Regions from separate parts of the Streptomyces qaidamensis genome, predicted to be linked through region 2. Evidence: riboswitches for the same ligand, from Rfam matches in the RefSeq annotation. Region 2 holds a riboswitch; each other region holds the start of a gene.
What was found. A riboswitch is a leader RNA that binds a small molecule or an ion and turns the genes downstream of it on or off. The one in region 2 is predicted to bind cyclic di-AMP.
Positions count from the first base shown of each region.

Region 1 (3,959 bases), 2.4 Mb from region 2:
CCACACGCTCAGGTCGCCGGTAGCCGGCCAGGAACCGGACATTCTCCACGAGGGCAGGGCTGGCACCAGTCCACACTTCGAAGGCCCAGCCCCGCAGCAAACACAGCTTCCGCATCCAGTCGAACTGGGCCACTACCTCCGGTACGTCCACACGGTACGGAGCCTTCACGTCCACCACCGTGACCAGCCCGTCCGCATGCGTCAACAGCAGATCCGGCACGTGCCGACGGGTGCGGACTCCGTCGTCCCCCCACACCTGGAACGGCTGAGCGGCAATCCCGACCACATCCCGGGCAAAATCCGCCAGCAAGATCCGGGCGAGCTCCAAACGGCTCTCGTAGGCCACCAGACGATCGCCCGTGACCGCGTGGTACCAGCCCGAGTAGTGCCGACGCCCCTTGTACCAGCGGAACTCCCGCACTGGCAGCCCGGCCGCTACCTCTGCACTCACCAGCAGATCCCACGAGGTCTCCGCGAAGACCCCGTCCGCCTGGCGGTAGCGGACCTTTACAGCTCTGGCCTCAGTCGTTGGCTCTCGACCCGAGACGTACGACACTGCCACCCCCGATATACGTAACCGAAGGGACACAGAAGGTGATCCCGGCCGAAGCTGCCCGTGGACCGCGCCGTCCCATGCGCCAGGGGAGGGCAAGAATGCTGTGAGTGGCCGAGAATCACTCTACGGAGCGATTCTCAGCGATCTGTCGCAGACGACAGGTTGACGACAGATCGCTGAGAATCCGACAGATCTAAAGCGGCCCTACAGACCTTTCAGGCCGGCCGTACCACGCTGTGGATGGCCGACTCGCCGTCGTAGTAGATCGACTCCTCGCGCACGTACGTGCCGGGCTTCGGGGCGTGGATCATCATGCCGTTGCCGATGTAGATCCCGACGTGGGTGAGGTCGTCGTAGAAGAAGACCAGGTCACCGGGCTGGGCCTGGGAGAGCGGGACCGTCGTGCCGGCGTTCACCTGGTCGTAGGTGGTGCGCGGCAGGGTGACGCCCGCGGCCTTCCAGGCGGCCTGGGTGAGGCCGGAGCAGTCGTAGGAGCCGGGGCCTACGGCGCCCCACACGTACGGCTTGCCGATCTGCGCGCGGGCGAAGGCGAGCGCCTTGTCGGCCTTGGTGGCGTACGAGGAGTCGGCCGGGACCGTCGGGGAGGACGAGCCGGAGGCCGCCGAACCCGACGACGGGGATCCGCTGTCCTGCTGCCGAGCGGCCTCCTCCTGCGCCTGCCGCTGCGCGGCCTGCTGCCGGGCCAGCTCGTCGGCCTTGCGGGCGGCCTCCTCCCGCTTCTCCTTCTCGATCGCCGCGAGCCGGGCCTTTTCCTCGGCGGTCAGCTTCGACATCAGCTCGCGCGCGTCGGCGAGCTTGCGCTGGACGGTCGCCTTGGCGGTCTTCAGATCGCCCTGCGACTCGGTGAGCGTCTCCAGGCTCTCGGTGGCCTCCTGGCGCTTCTTCATCGTCTCGGACTGCTGCGCGATGTAGTCGTCGACCGCGACCTTCTGGCGTCCCGTCATCCGGTCCATCAGCTGGGTCTGGTCGAAGTAGTCCTGCGGGGTGTCCGCGAGCAGGAACGTCGCCGTGTCCGGGGCGGCGGCACCGGTGCGGTACTGGGCGGAGGCGAAGGACCCCAGCTCCTCGCGCGCCTCGTTGAGCTTCTGGGTGCGCTGCGCGACGTCGTCGATGAGGGCATCGGCGCGCTTGCGCTGCTTCGCCGTCTTCTCCTTGGCCGCGTTGTACTTCTCGGTCGCCGACCCCGCCTGGCGGTAGAGATCGTCGACCTTCTTCTCGACTTCTTCGAGGCTGGGCTTGTCGTCGGCCTCGGGGGCGGCGTTGGCCGACTGGGACAGCAGGGTCACGGAGGTCAGGGCCGCCGTTGCGAGGGCGGGGGTCCGTATGCCTGCCACGCGCGTACCCGTAGGACGCGACTTGCGGTGCGACGCCAAGGGAGGCGACTCCTTCCATGTTCCGCCTACCGGGTTAGCTGTCGGGTTCGGGCGGGTGGTTCGGAAGGTTTGCCCTACGGCCTTCTCCGCACAGGGAGTCGGGCCGATTCACCCCAGGTTCACGGTTGGGTCCCCGGCTCCGGCTGCCGCTGCGGCACACCGGACTCGGCGGAGGCCGCGCGGCCCGGCGACGTTCGCCGGTGGGGGTCATGCGGCCTGGTCGCACGGTAGCCAACTCGTGTGGCCCCTGTGAAGGTTGATGGGTGATATGCCCGATACATTTTCGTGACCTCGGTCATGAACGTCGCCGAGAGTGAAGGATCGGGGGAGTTTGGTTACGTTTCATCCATGATTGCGGGGGGTGTAGCAGGCCGTGATCATGCGGTAATGGAGGGCGACAATGCGCCGCCGGCCGGTCGGCGGGGCCCGGGCGCCCGGCGATGTTCTCAGGGCGGCGGCGGGCTGTCAGTGGGGCGCCCTAGACTCGGAGAGCGATGAGCAGCCTCTTTGACGACAGCTTCCTGGCGAACCTCCAGGCCCAGCGGGGCCCCGCGGACGAGCCCCCGCCGCCGCCCGAGGACGATCACGTACCGGAGCCGATTCCGGACGATCTGTTCGGCGGGAAGTTCGACGCGCCCCCGGACCGGGACGCCTACTACCGGGACGGCGCGCCCCGCCCGGTCGTGGACACCGCCGCGCTCCTGGAGGGGCTGAACGACAACCAGCGCGCCGCCGTGGTCCACTCCGGCTCCCCGCTGCTCATCGTGGCCGGAGCGGGCTCCGGCAAGACCCGCGTGCTCACGCACCGCATCGCCCACCTGCTCGCCGAGCGCGGCGTGCATCCGGGCCAGATCCTCGCGATCACCTTCACCAACAAGGCCGCCGGCGAGATGAAGGAGCGCGTCGAGCAGCTCGTCGGCCCGCGCGCGAACGCCATGTGGGTCATGACGTTCCACAGCGCGTGCGTGCGCATCCTCCGCCGCGAGAGCAAGAAGCTCGGCTTCACGTCGAGCTTCTCGATCTACGACGCCGCCGACTCCAAGCGCCTGATGGCCCTGGTCTGCCGCGACCTGGACCTCGACCCCAAGCGCTTCCCGCCGAAGTCCTTCAGCGCCAAGATCAGCAACCTGAAGAACGAGCTGATCGACGAGGAGGACTTCGCCGCCCAGGCCACCGACGGCTTCGAGAAGACCCTCGCCCAGGCCTACGCCATGTACCAGTCGCGGCTGCGCGAGGCGAACGCCCTCGACTTCGACGACCTGATCATGACGACGGTCAATCTCCTGCGCGCCTTCCCGGACGTCGCCGAGCACTACCGCCGCCGCTTCCGGCACGTGCTGGTCGACGAGTACCAGGACACCAACCACGCCCAGTACGCCCTGGTCCGGGAGCTCGTCGGCACCTGCGAGCACCCCGTCGACGTACCGCCCGAGGCCGAGGTCCCGCCCGCCGAGCTGTGCGTCGTGGGCGATGCCGACCAGTCGATCTACGCCTTCCGCGGCGCTACGATCCGCAACATCCTCCAGTTCGAGGAGGACTACCCGGACGCCATGACGATCCTGTTGGAGCAGAACTACCGCTCCACGCAGACGATCCTCAGCGCCGCCAACGCGGTCATCGAGCGCAACGAGTCCCGCCGCCCCAAGAACCTGTGGACCAACGCCGGCTCCGGCGCCCGGATCACCGGCTACGTCGCCGACACCGAGCACGACGAGGCGCAGTTCGTCGCCGACGAGATAGACCGCCTCACGGACGCGGGTGAGGCCAAGGCCGGCGACGTCGCCGTCTTCTACCGCACCAACGCCCAGTCCCGTGTCTTCGAAGAGGTCTTCATCCGGGTCGGCCTGCCCTACAAGGTTGTCGGCGGCGTCCGCTTCTACGAGCGCAAGGAGGTCCGGGACGTCCTGGCCTACCTGCGCGTGCTCGCCAACCCGGAGGACTCGGTGCCGCTGCGCCGGATCCTCAACGTGCCCAAGCGGGGCATCGGCGACCGGGCCGAGGCGATGATC
Region 1 covers NZ_CP015098.1:5,555,343-5,559,301, forward strand. The annotation lists gene A4E84_RS24810 (TnsA-like heteromeric transposase endonuclease subunit) at 1-451, opposite strand, end outside; gene A4E84_RS24815 (C40 family peptidase) at 772-1,950, opposite strand; cyclic di-AMP (ydaO/yuaA leader) riboswitch at 1,959-2,131, opposite strand; gene pcrA (DNA helicase PcrA) at 2,445-3,959, shown strand, end outside.
Region 1: it holds a riboswitch for cyclic di-AMP, as region 2 does, so the genes downstream of both, A4E84_RS24815 (C40 family peptidase) here and A4E84_RS34820 (LysM peptidoglycan-binding domain-containing M23 family metallopeptidase) in region 2, are expected to answer to the same signal.

Region 2 (3,959 bases):
GTGTTCCGGGGTGAGCCGCCAGACCCGGAATCGACTGATCCGGAAATGGCTCCAGACGGTCCGGAAGGCGAAGTGGCCGCTCGTGTAGGGCTGCGGGTCGGTGTGGTCGAAGACGAGCCGCCCGTTGTTCCACCACTGGACCGTCGAGCCGTCGGAGACGATCCGGACCCGGTTGGGCTCGTTCGGGACCAGCAGCGGCTCGGTGTAGTCGAACACCAGGGGGCGGACGCCGGGCTCGCCGACGTAACGGCGCAGCCGGGTCGTGGTGTTGTAGTTGGCGCCGTATCCCGCGTAGTACGCCGTGAGGTGGTCGTACTCGTCGAGGGCGCCGCCGCGAGGAGTCGCGAAGAGGTCGCCCGGGGAGCGTACGTCGGTCGCGTTCCAGAAGTTGTTGAGATCCGAGACCCGGTCGTTGACCCCGCCCTCGGAGACGGCGGTCGCGGTGTACTCGAGGACGTACGGCCCTTCGAGCCGCTGCCTGAACCAGACGGTCGCGCCGCTCGGTACGTCGATCTCCAGGATGCCGCGGGAGGCGGTGACCGTGCCGCCGTCCTGGAGTTCGGTGGCCCACCGGCCGAGGCCGTGGCAGAAGTCGTCGCGGGCGACGAGGCGGCGGTGACGGGGCGCGGCGTGCGCGCCGGCCGTGGGGGCGAGGGCCGCCAGGGCGGCTCCGGCGGCCAGGGCTCCGAACGCTCTGCGGGTGGTCGGCACGGGACACAGCTCCTCGGGATCCGCCGGGAAGGCTCTGGAAAGCGCTTGCACTCCGGACGGGATCACTCTGTCCCAACTGCCGCCGCCTGTCGATCCCTTGACGCGGTCGGCGGCATGCGCACACACCGAAGGCCGGACCCGGGGATCGGGGTCCGGCCTTCGGCCGCGTGTCAGGCAGGTGGTCGTGCGGTCGGTCAGCCGACGGAGACGCCGTGCGAGCGCAGGAAGGCGACCGGGTCCACGTCCGAGCCGTAGTCCGGCGTGGTGCGGATCTCGAAGTGCAGGTGCGGTCCGGTCACGTTGCCGGTCGCGCCCGACAGGCCGACCTGCTGCCCGGCGGTCACGGTCTGGCCGGCCGAGACGGAGAGCTGGGACAGGTGGGCGTACTGGGCGTAGTGGCCGTCGTTCAGCTTGATGACGACCTGGTTGCCGTACGCGCCGCCCCAGCCGGCGGAGACGACGGTGCCGGCGCCGACGGCCTTGAGGGACGTGCCGGTCGGGACGACGAAGTCGACACCGGTGTGGTAGCCGCTGGACCACATGCTGCCGGACATCCGGTAGGGGGTGCCGACGGTGGCACCGGCCACCGGGAGGGTGTAGCCGCTCGCGTTGCTCTCGGCGGCGGGCTTGGCGGCGGCCGGCTTCGCGGCGGTCTCCGTCTTCGGGGCCGACTCGGCGGCGGACTGCTTCGCGGCCGAGGGCTTCGGGGCGGAGGCCTTCGGCGCGGACGGGGCCGAGGACTTCGGCGCACTCGCGGCCTGCTTGCCGATCGACAGCTTCAGGCCCGGGTGGATCAGCGACGGGTCCGAGCCGACGGCGTCGCGGTTGTCCGCGTAGAGCTTCTTCCAGCCGCCGCTGACGTTCTGGTCGTCGGCGATCTTCGCGAGATAGTCGCCGGCCCTCACGGTGTAGGTGCGGGCACCGGTGGCCTTTTCCGCGGCCTTCTTCTCGGCCGCGGGAGCGGACTGGACGGCCTTTTCCGGAGCCGCCTGCGGGGTGGCGGCATGGGCACCGGCGGCCCCCATGAGCGGCAGCGCGAGAGCGGCTCCGCCGGTTCCGGCGACGGCGATGGAGCGGGTGAAACGCTGGGTCTTGGGACGGCGGTGCTTACCCTTCGCGGGCATGGCGAATTCCTCTCCGTCGCCTGCGAGGTGAGCTGTCGGGTGCGGGCTGGAGATGCCCGGCCGCGCCGAGGCGCGGCTTAACCCCAAGCCGTTCCGGGAACCGGAACAGGCGTCTTACCTGTGGGTCCCCCGCTCCTGCCGTACGTCGGGTCAGTGTGTGCGGGCTCCGGTCGGCGGCAGGATTAGGCGTCCGTCCGGATTGGTGTGGAACGTAAGCGACCAGGACGCAGACGGACAAGCTTGCGGTTGCCCGTGACGGTGTTTTTCTTGACGCGTCGCCACATCTGCGGTCACCGAGCGTGGATTAGCGATCTCCCGCTTTCCTCAACCGACCTGAATAACGCCAGAATTACGTGAACATGGCGACAACACATCGTCACCAATATGACGATGGTCACGCACCCCGACCCCATCTCCTTTACGATCGGGGCACGTTATCCCTAAGCGGCTTAAGCGCCCCATTCGGACAGAACGGCTACTTCCGCTTAAGGCGGACGACCGCGGCGTCCAGATCCCCCCGCAGACCGACCCGCAGTCCGTGATGAAGCAGCACGGCCCCACGGTGAATTTCGCCGGTTTCGAGGCATTCGTACGATGCGACCGGGTCGAGGGCGCGCAAGCGGAGAGCCGGTACGGGCTCGCCGTAGCGCTGCGCCTGGAGCCAGGCGAGGACGACGGTCTCGTCGCCGAGGACGTACTGCACGGCGCTCAGTCCGCCCTGCGGGGGACGCAGCCGGTACTGGTCACCGCGTTGCACCACGGGCCGGATCTCCTTGTAGAGCTCCACCCACTCCCGCGCCTCGGCGAGTTCCTCCCGCGTCCACCGCGTGAGGTCGCCGCCGACCCCCAGCACCCCGGCCATGGCGCTGACGAACCGGAACCGCAGGGAGCTGGCCCGCTGGTTGAGCATGACGTTCGGGCTGTCGGTGACCCAGGCGGCCATGACCCGGGCCGGATGGATCTGACTGAAGCCGTGCTGGATGGCGAGCCGGTCGAGCGGGTCGGTGTTGTCGGAGGTCCACACCTGGTCCGTGCGGCTCAGCACACCGAGGTCGATCCGCCCGCCGCCGCCCGAGCAGGACTCGAAGGCCACGCCGGGGTGGGCGGCCCGCAGCCGGTCCAGCAGGGCGTACAGGCCGCGCACGTGGTCGACCCACAGCCGCTGCGGGTAGGGGTCGTCCGGCCACCCGGCGTCGGTGAAGCAGCGGTTGAAGTCCCACTTGACATAGTCGACGGGCGCGCTGGACAGAAGTCCGTGGAGCTGCTCCCAGAGGTACTCCCGGACGTCCTCGCGAGCGAGGTTGAGTACGAGCTGATTGCGGAACTCCGTCCGCTTTCGTCCCGTTTGATACTGCACCCAGTCGGGATGCGAGCGGTACAGGTCGCTGTCCGGGTTGACCATCTCGGGCTCGACCCAGATCCCGAACTGCATGCCGAGGCCGTGCACGTGGTCGGCGAGCGGCTTCAGCCCGCCCGGGAAGCGGTCGGGGTTCGGGGTCCAGTCGCCGAGCCCGGCCCGGTCGCTGGTGCGCGCCCCGAACCAGCCGTCGTCGACCACGAACAGCTCGACGCCCATGGCCGCGGCCCGCTCGGCGAGCGCCCGCTGCTGCTCCTCGGAGATGTCGAACTCGGTGGCCTCCCAGGAGTTGAAGAGCACCGGCCGGTCCCGGCCCGCGTCCGGGATCACATGCGCCCGCTGGTAGGCGTGCCAGGCGCGGCTCGCCCCGCCGAAGCCGCCGTCGCTCCAGAGCCCGGCGAAGACCGGGGTCGTGTACGACTCCCCCGTGCCCAGCGTCAGCAGGCCCGAGTCGTCATAGCCGGCGCCGCCGGTAATCTGCACGCGCGCGTCCGGGAGCTGGGCCACGGCGATGCGCCAGGACCCGGACCAGCCCAGGGCGCAGCCGTAGACCTCGCCGCGCTCCTCGGTGGCGTCGGTGTCCAGGGCGACCCACGGCAGGTGCTGGTGGGAGGTGTGGCCGCGACGGCTGCCGATGACCTTCTCGCCGTGGGTGAGGCCGGAGCGCGTCAGGCGGGACTCGGCGCCCCAGCGGCCGTGCAGCTGGGACAACCGCCAGGCGTCGCGGTCGGGCAGGGTCCAGGTCGCGGAGTCGGCGCGCAGCAGCT
Region 2 covers NZ_CP015098.1:7,943,360-7,947,318, reverse strand. The annotation lists gene A4E84_RS34825 (DUF6250 domain-containing protein) at 1-711, opposite strand, end outside; gene A4E84_RS34820 (LysM peptidoglycan-binding domain-containing M23 family metallopeptidase) at 906-1,835, opposite strand; cyclic di-AMP (ydaO/yuaA leader) riboswitch at 1,840-1,994, opposite strand; gene A4E84_RS34815 (alpha-galactosidase) at 2,311-3,959, opposite strand, start outside.

Region 3 (3,959 bases), 3.6 Mb from region 2:
CCGCTCGCGCGCTCTCGACCGTCGCGCCGGGCCGGTACTTGCCCGTGAGGAAGCCGGACGCGAGCGCGAAGTACGGCACGGCGGACAGGCCGGTCCGCTCGGCGAGATCCTGGAGCTCGCCCTCGTAGGTGCCGCGGGAGACCAGGTTGTAGTGGGGCTGGAGGGCCACGTACCGGGCGAGCCCCTCGCGGTCGGAGAACTCCAGGGACGCCCGCAGCCGCTCGGCGGAGATGTTGGAGGCGGCGATGTGCCGCACCTTCCCGGCCTTCACGAGGGTGTCGAGCGCGCCGATGATCTCCTCGACGGGCACGTCGGGCTGGTCGAAGTGCGTGTAGTACAGGTCGATGTAGTCGGTGCCGAGGCGCCGCAGGGAGGCGTCGGCGGCGGCCTTGATGGTGGCGGCGGACAGGCCGCGGAACTCGGGGTGCTGGCTGACCTTCGTGGCGACGACGACGTCCGCCCGGTTGCCGCGGGACTTCAGCCACTTGCCGAGCACGGTCTCGGACTCACCGCCCCGGTTGCCCTCGACCCAGGCCGAGTAGGAGTCGGCGGTGTCGACGAAGTTGCCGCCGACGGCGGTGTAGGCGTCGAGGACGGCGAACGACTGGTCCTCGTCGGCGGTCCAGCCGAAGACGTTGCCGCCGAGGGCGAGGGGGAAGACGTCGAGGTCGGATGAGCCCAGCTTGCGAAGAGAAGTCATGCCTTGCGTAACGCCCGTACAGGAAGGCCTCATTCCACAACGGACGCAAAGGTCCCGTAAACCACACCGGAAGACCGGCGGCCCTGACGTCGGGGGGTCGTCGTCAGGGCCGCCGGTGCTTCAACGGGTGGGTAGGGCTTACGGGTTCAGTCCCTTGCCCCGCAGCCACGCCATCGGGTCGATGCCGCTCGCGGAGCCGCCGGAGTGGACCTCCAGGTGAAGGTGGGCCCCGGTGACGTTGCCGGTGGCGCCCACACGGCCGATGACCTCGCCCGTGCTGACCTTCTGGCCGACGCTGACGCCGATGGAGGACTGGTGCGCGTACCAGATCTCGGTGCCGTCATCGAGGGTGAGGACGGTCTTGTAGCCGTACGAGCCGTTCCAGCCGGCCTCGGTGATGGTGCCGCTGTGGACGGCCTTGATCGGCGTGCCCGTGGGGGCGGCGAAGTCCAGGCCCGTGTGGTAGCCGGAGGACCAGTAGGCGCCGGCCTGGCCGAAGCTGGAGGTGATGGTGTACGAGGAGGTCGGCAGCGTGAACTGCTTGGCCAGGGCGGCGAGACGCTCGGCCTCGGCCTTCTTCCTGGCCTCCTCCTCCGCCTTCTCCTTGGCTGCGGCGGCCTTGGCCTTGGCTTCCTTCTCCGCCTTGGCGACCGCGTCCTTGGCCGCCTTCTCGGCGGCGGCCGCGGCGTCCTCGGCGGCCTTGGTCTCGATCTGGTCCTGCTGGTGCTCGACCTGGGCCATGATCCGGGCGCGCAGTGCCTCGCCGGCACCGGCGCCGGAGGTGCTCTTGCCCTGCTCGGTGGCTGCCGCGGCGGTGCCGAGGCTGCTGAGCGGGGTGGCGGAGCCTTCGGGGGTGTCGTCGTCCGAGATCAGGGAACCCACCGAGGGCAGGTCCGGGACGGAGATGGACACCGGGGGCTTGCCGGTCTGGGCGCTGGCCATGCCGCCGGCACCCACGGCGGCTATGACACCGACGCCCAGGACGGTGGAGCTGCGGGCGAGGCCTCCGCCGCGCTGCTTGGTGACGCGATGCCGGCCACGGACGGGACGGATGGACTCCTCGGTGGGGTTCCACTCCTGGAACGGGCCCTCGTCGGTGCGCTGACCGCCGTAGCCGAAGGTGTCGGTGTCGCGCTTCGGCGCGAACGGGGCCTCGGGGGCAGGCCGGTTGGACGCCACGTGGGCGTACTCCTTTCCTTCCTTCTCGCCTACCGGGTTAGCTGACGGGTTCGGAGCAGGAAGGTCTCCTACGCGCGTATACCGGCCGTGCTTCCACGGTGGTATCCGCCCGATTCACCCCAAGTGGTGGTTCCCCGGTTCCCTTTCGGGATTCGGCGCGTGCGCACGGAGCCGCCTTCTGTGACGGCTGGGACGACCGCGCTGCGTTATCGAACGTTAATGGAGGCGCGAGGGGTATTCCAGCGATTCCGCTTGATCATTAACCTTTTTCGCGCGGACTTACCTGCCATGACCGGAGTAAATCGGGCGAGTTGACCGCTTCGCAAGTGACCGATGAGTTTTGACGATGCGTCAGTTACCGTGCGGAACGGGGTGGTTCACTCACCGAGCGTTATGACTACGGGGAAATAGGCCGAGGGCCGGAATCCTTTTGGATTCCGGCCCTCGGCCTTCAGTAGCGGGGACAGGATTTGAACCTGCGACCTCTGGGTTATGAGCCCAGCGAGCTACCGAGCTGCTCCACCCCGCGTCGTTGTGACTCCAGTGTACGCCATCCGCGGGACCACTCGTGCACACCCACGGATCAACCCGTGCTCAGCCCGGCAGGTGGCGGTTCGGGGCCTTGGCCCGCCCCTCGTGTTCCGGGAGAACCACGACCTCCACCCCCTGGGCCGCGAGGAGGCCGCTGCCGTCGGCGTCCGTCACGAAGGTGTCCGGCTCACGCCAGGCCGTGACGACCCGCCGTACCCCCGCGTCGAGGATCAGCCGGGCGCAGGGGGCGGGGCGTGAGGCGCGGCGGGCGCACGGCTCCAGGCTGCTGTACACGGTCGCGCCGGGCAGGCGCGGGTCGGCCGGGTCGATCTTGGCGAGGGCCGCCTCCTCGGCGTGCACGACCGGGTCACCGGCCTCTCGGGAGTGGCCGCGGGCCAGTTCCGTGCCGTCGGCGGCGACCACGACCGCGCCCACGCTGAACGCCGTGTCCGACGGCGGGCAGCGCTCGGCCAGTTCGCAGGCGAGGGCGAGCCAGTGGTGGTCGGCGGCGGCGGGGAGCCCGCCGGCACCCGGCGCGGTCGGCTCGTAGCGCATCAGGACCACGTCCTCGATCCGCCGCGTCTCCAGCAGCCGGAGCCGGCCGCCCTGGTAGCCGCCGGGGCCGAAGAGACGGGGCGCCCCGGGGTCACCCACGAAGAGCGGGGCGAGGACCAGCTGGAGTTCGTCGGCGAGGCCCTGGGTGAGGAGCTGGGTGTGGATCAGGCCGCCGCCCTCGACCATGAGTCGCCGTACGCCCCGGACGTCGTGCAGGTGCGTGAGCAGCCGCCGCCAGTCGAGGTCGGCGCCGAGCGGGACGACGTCGGTGGCGAGGCCCAGGGAGCATGCGCGTTCGGCGCCCCGGTCGGTGGTGTAGAGGAGTTTCTCGCCGCCGGTGTGCCAGAAGCGGGCGTCCGGGTCGAGGTCGCCGGAGCCGCTGACGGTGACCTTCAGGGGGTACTCCGGTTTCCCGGCGGCCCGGCGGGCGGCCCGGCGTTCTTCCGAGTTCACCAGGAGCCGCGGGTTGTCGGCGCGGATGGTGCCGGCGCCGATCAGGATGGCGTCGACGCCGGCCCGGACCTCGTCGACCCGGTCGAAGTCGGCCGGGCTCGACAGGAGCAGGCGGTCGGGTCCGGTGTCGTCCAGGTAGCCGTCGAGGGAGACGGCGGCGGACAGCAGGACGTACGGGTGAGGCATCGACGCTCCGCGGCTGGTCGGGACGGCGGGACTGGACAGGATCACCAAGGCGGGCTTGGTTCAAGTTTGAAACAAACCTACACTGGTGGCATGACGACTCGCTGGCTCACCCCCGAGGAGCAACGTGCCTGGCGCGCGTACGTCGCCGCCTCGCTGCTCCTGGAGGACGCGATCGACCGGCAGCTCCAGCAGGACGCCGGCATGCCGCACCTGTACTACTCCATCCTGTCCGTCCTGTCGGAGTCCCCGGAGCGGCGGCTGCGCATGACCGATCTCGCCGAGCGGCTGAAGATCACGCGCAGCAGGCTGACGTACGCGGTGACGCGGCTGGAGAAGGACGGCCTGCTGCGGCGCG
Region 3 covers NZ_CP015098.1:4,319,061-4,323,019, forward strand. The annotation lists gene A4E84_RS18965 (aldo/keto reductase) at 1-700, opposite strand, end outside; gene A4E84_RS18970 (M23 family metallopeptidase) at 839-1,879, opposite strand; cyclic di-AMP (ydaO/yuaA leader) riboswitch at 1,891-2,047, opposite strand; tRNA gene A4E84_RS18975 (tRNA-Met) at 2,335-2,408, opposite strand; gene A4E84_RS18980 (dihydrofolate reductase family protein) at 2,474-3,604, opposite strand; gene A4E84_RS18985 (MarR family winged helix-turn-helix transcriptional regulator) at 3,695-3,959, shown strand, end outside.
Region 3: it holds a riboswitch for cyclic di-AMP, as region 2 does, so the genes downstream of both, A4E84_RS18970 (M23 family metallopeptidase) here and A4E84_RS34820 (LysM peptidoglycan-binding domain-containing M23 family metallopeptidase) in region 2, are expected to answer to the same signal.